DNA from 2 places in the Bradyrhizobium sp. BLXBL-03 genome. Region 2 is predicted to be linked to the other one. Evidence: riboswitches for the same ligand, from Rfam matches in the RefSeq annotation. Region 2 holds a riboswitch; the other holds the start of a gene.
What was found. A riboswitch is a leader RNA that binds a small molecule or an ion and turns the genes downstream of it on or off. The one in region 2 is predicted to bind cobalamin.
Positions count from the first base shown of each region.

Region 1 (2,389 bases), 1.5 Mb from region 2:
CAGGTCGAGGTAGGCCGTGACGGTATTTGACCAAACCGTATCGCCACCGAATGGTGGCATCACAATGCCTCGCAGCACCGCAATCTTGGGGTAGGCATCGATGAAGGTTCCATCAGTGTGCCAGAGGTCGGCCCGGCTACCGGCGCGAGCTGAATCAAGCTCGATGATCGACGCCGTTCCGTTAATCGCACCGAGCGTCGGATGACGTGCCAGCTTTCCGAAACGAACGGCAAAGCGCTCCTGCTCCGCATCATCAAGGTGCTCCTGTTGGCGAAAGAAGATAACCTTGTGCTCCAACAATAGCTCATTGATCGAGGCGATCGTCTGCTCCGGCAAATCGCCCGACAGCTTAATATTTCGGATTTCCGCACCGATGCGCGCTGCCCGTTTGATGATATCCGCGCAAGGAATGACATTGTTCGACAAGACCGTTGCAGTCATGGCTCCGGCGCCTCCAATTTTGCGGTTGCCACGGGATCACATTATTCAACTCGAAAGAGCGACGAACGCCAAATGGGGCTGCATGGCGGGATCCTTCATAGCCCGTGATGCAGCGGCGAGCCCTTGCTTGAGCTCTTCACGCGATCTCGGGTAGGTTAGTTCGGCGTTCGCGAAGGTCTTGATTTAAAATTGACCATTACGTCAGTTCGATCAATTGCCAGCATTGGTAGTTGACCGAGGCGAGAGCTCCGCAGTTCGCTGAGTGATTGATATTTCGTCCACTACCGAGTGAATTTGAAAAAGGCAATGAGAGCGGCTTTGTGATCGACTTAGAGGGGCGGTCTAAGCGATCCAGATTGCCGCGCTAAAGAGTCGCAGCGGTGACACCGAAGCGGAACTACCCAAAAAGCACTCCATTGCTCTCCATGCGCAATGTCTAGAAAAGGTCGGCGATAAGGAAACGCTGGTCAAGGTTCTTAACCCTTTGTCGAGTTGTGCGTTTTGTGTGGCGTGGTTTCACAGCAGCGGCGTTTCCCAGGCCCGGGCTACTCGATAATCACTAGCCGATACGAGCGTCGTGTGACCAACAACAGCGCGATTGCAAGCGTTGGTATTACGGCCAACCTCGTCGATCACATGCAAGCGCCCCGAGCCTGATACTACGATTGCTCCGGGGAGCTCGACGCGTCTATTGGCATCTCCGGGTTGACGAACCGCTTGCGTTGCAGATAATCGCAGGCGTCGAGGTTCTCTAGATCTAGCTTGATCTGGAGCTAAGAGGGAAGCCGGTGCGCTTTCGATTCGTTCAGGATCAAAGCAATGCCGGCGCTGCCCCCGCAACTGTAAGCGGCGAGCCCGTATCCAAACGCGTCACTGAAGCAAACGCTTCGGGAAGGCCGGATGCAGGCGATGACCCGCGAGCCAGGAGACCTGCCCCGACAACATAATCGTCCACGGGCGGGGTGTCCGGTGGTACGCCTAGCAGCAGGCCTCGCTTTGGCGGCCTTCCTGCCTGCGTTCCGCCATGGCCTTTGCCCCCACACAATGGGGATAAAGCTATGTCTCTTCTCTCACTTCCTGTCGCGACCCTCGGCATGCCGCGTATTGGGCCACGCCGTGAGCTCAAGCTGGCGCTCGAAGGCTACTGGGCTGGCAAGATCAGCGATCAGCAGCTCCTTGAAGCTGCAGCCGGTCTTCGTGTCGCCAATTGGGCACGTCAGAATCTGTTGGGCGTCACTATCATCCCGTCTAATGACTTTTCACTGTATGACCAGATTCTCGACACGAGCGTCACGGTCGGCGCCATTCCTGAGGCGTATGGCTGGGAGAGTGGTCCCGTCTCGCTGAAGACCTATTTCACCATGGCGCGGGGCTCGCAAGACCAGGACCGAGAGGCGAGCTGGGCTCACACCGGTCAAGGCCTTGGCGCCTCTGCGCAGGAGATGACTAAGTGGTTCGATACCAATTACCACTACATGGTACCAGAATTCCATAAAGGACAGACCTTCAAGCTCTCTTCCCGCAAGCCGATCGAGGAATATGAGGAGGCGAAAGCCCTCGGCTATCAGACGCGTCCTGTCTTGGTGGGACCAGTCACCTTCTTGAAACTAGGCAAGAGCGTCGATCCAGCGTTTGATCCGATTTCGCTGCTCGATAGCCTCGTGCCCGTCTATGTCGAAGTTCTTAAAGAACTGGCGAAACGTGGAGCCGAGTGGGTCCAGCTTGATGAGCCCTATCTGGTGCTTGATCTGGACGAAACCACGCGGAATGGACTCCAGCGCGCCTACGGGCGTCTCGCCGAGGAGGTGCCTGGCATCAAGGTCATGCTTGCAACTTACTTCGGAGCAATCGGCGACAATTTGGCGACCGCTCTGAAGCTGCCGTTGGCCGGACTGCACGTCGATCTTGTTCGCGCTCCGGAGCAATTGAGGCAGATTGAATACGGCGC
Region 1 is NZ_CP182470.1:6,945,673-6,948,061, forward strand. It holds gene ACNJX9_RS33125 (TauD/TfdA dioxygenase family protein) at 1-441, opposite strand, end outside; cobalamin riboswitch at 1,169-1,393, shown strand; gene metE (5-methyltetrahydropteroyltriglutamate--homocysteine S-methyltransferase) at 1,500-2,389, shown strand, end outside.
Region 1: it holds a riboswitch for cobalamin, as region 2 does, so the genes downstream of both, metE (5-methyltetrahydropteroyltriglutamate--homocysteine S-methyltransferase) here and ACNJX9_RS26470 (TonB-dependent receptor) in region 2, are expected to answer to the same signal.

Region 2 (2,389 bases):
TTTCCGGATCATGCTTTAACTGACCCGCTGGTTGACCGACACGACCCGCCAGCCGGTCGCGAGCCGGTCGATCCGGGTCAGCGACAGCGGATCGATCACGAAGCGCAAGGCGGCATCCGGCGTCAGGTCGAGCGCGATGCACAGCGCGGCGCGGATCGTGCCGGAATGCACAATCAGCGCCGCCGGACCCGCGCCGACCCGCGCGAGGCCCAGCCGGACGCGGGCGACCTGATCTTCAAAGCTTTCACCGCCCGGTGGTCTCTGATGCGCAGGGTCGTTCCAGAACTGCGCATAGGCCTCGCCACCGCTGCTGGCGAGCTCGTCGTGCCGCCGGCCGGTCCAGTCGCCGAAGTCCTGCTCGCCAAACTCGTGGACCAGTTCTGGTTCGAGCCCCAGCGCGCGCGCCGTCTCGATCGTGCGCCGCGCAGGGCTGGCATAGCTCGCAGCATCGTGTGGCAAGCGCGACCGCAGCACCTCCAGTTGCGCGCGATCGGTCAGGTCCGCCGCTGCATCGGCCGCGTGGATCGTCCCTTTGACGCCGTCGACGGGCGCATGTCGGATCAGCCAGAGGAAGGTCGCGCCTTCCATGTCAATCTCCGGGGAAGTTGGTGGCTGTGGCAATATCGCCGCGTCTTGCACATTGACTCCGTCTTGGTCGTAATCCTAGATGCTGGCGACGGTTTCCCCGAGAGGGGATGAAAAGGGAATGCGGTGCGGGGACAGTGTCGTAAGGACATCGTCCCCAATGCCGTAGCTGCCCCCGCAACTGTAAGCGGTGAATCCTTCGTCTTTAAAGCCACTGGGCCCTCGGTCCCGGGAAGGCGACGAAGCGGTCACGACCCGCGAGCCAGGAGACCTGCCGTCAGCCGTGGTCACACGCGAAGATGTCGGTCGGGGAGTACAGACATCAGGCTTCATCGGAAGGCTTAGTGCCTGATGATGGGACCTTGGTTCGCGGTGACGTGCCACTGACGTCACTCCGAGGTCCAGGACCGTGTTTACCAGCCGTATTGTACGACCACGCCGCATTTTGCTGGCGTCTGCCGCTCTGACATCTCTTGCAGTTGTCGATATGTCCGCCGCTTTGGCGCAGCAGGCCCGCGAGACGCTGCCGGCTGTGGAGGTGTCGCCCCCGCAATCCCGCAAGCGGGTCAAGCCGGCCGCCCGGGACGCGGCAGGCGCCCGCCGCGCGACAGCGCGCAAGCCGGCCGCGGCGGAGGTCGCGCCAAGACCGGTCGTGACGAACAATGCGGCGCCGACGCCGCTCAACAGCAATGCGGTTGCCGAAAGCGCCTCGCGCCTCGGCCTGACGGTGCGACAGACACCCGCAACGGTCGAAGTCATCTCCGCCGAGACCATGCGCGAGCAGGGCTACCGCACCGTCTCCGATGTCGCGCAAGGCGCGGTTGGCGTCACCGCCGGCGACAATCCCGCCGAGCCTTCAGCCTTCTCGATGCGCGGCTTCACCAACAGCCAGATCAACACGCTCTACAACGGCATCAAGATCGGCCCGCAGAACATGACCTCGCGGATCATGGACACCGCCAATCTCGAAGCCGTGGAAATCCTCAAAGGCCCGGCCTCGCTGATCTCGGGCGAGGGCGCCGCCGGCGGCGCGATCAATTTCGTTACCAAGCAGCCGCACACGGGGCCGATCCGGAACGAAGCGGACTTCTCCTGGGACTCGTTGAACTCTTTCCGCGCGCATTACGGCTCGGGCGGCAGCACCAATGTGCAGGGGCTGGACTACCGTTTCGACTTGAGCCGCTCCACGCTTAACGGCTTTGCCGACGATACCAGCACCAGGACGTTCGATGTGTCTGGCCAGCTCAATTACCGCATCTCGGACAGCCTCAAGGTTTGGGGCGCGATCGAATATCGCGAGGATCGCGGACGGGCCTATTGGGGCGCGCCCCTGGTGCCCGTGGCCTTCAGCGGCTCGCACGCGACGGCAGGCATCGTCTCGGGCACTTATATCTCGAACTTCAACGGGACCAATCTTGGCCCTGTGACCATCGACGATCGCACCTTCAACACCAACTACAACGTTCTCGACAACCGCAACGTGGCTCAGGAGGTGTGGCTCCGCGGCGGCTTCGAGCTGGGGCTCGCGCCCGACCTCACCTTGAAGAGTCAGGCCTATGCCTACGGCGCGGAGCGCTCCTGGCTCAACAACGAGGTTGAGGCGTTCAACACAACGACGAATAGGGTCGATCGCAGCCGCTTCTATGTCGCGCACAGCCAGCGTCTGGTCGGCAATATCACCGACCTGACGTGGGATGCTGATATCGCGGGCCTCGAAAATCGTCTCGTCACGACCTTTTCGTCGAGCTATCTCGATTTCGTCCGGCCGGGCGCGGCGAATTTCCCCGGCGATTCCGTTGATCTC
Region 2 is NZ_CP182470.1:5,487,394-5,489,782, reverse strand. It holds gene ACNJX9_RS26475 (histidine phosphatase family protein) at 16-588, opposite strand; cobalamin riboswitch at 661-878, shown strand; gene ACNJX9_RS26470 (TonB-dependent receptor) at 995-2,389, shown strand, end outside.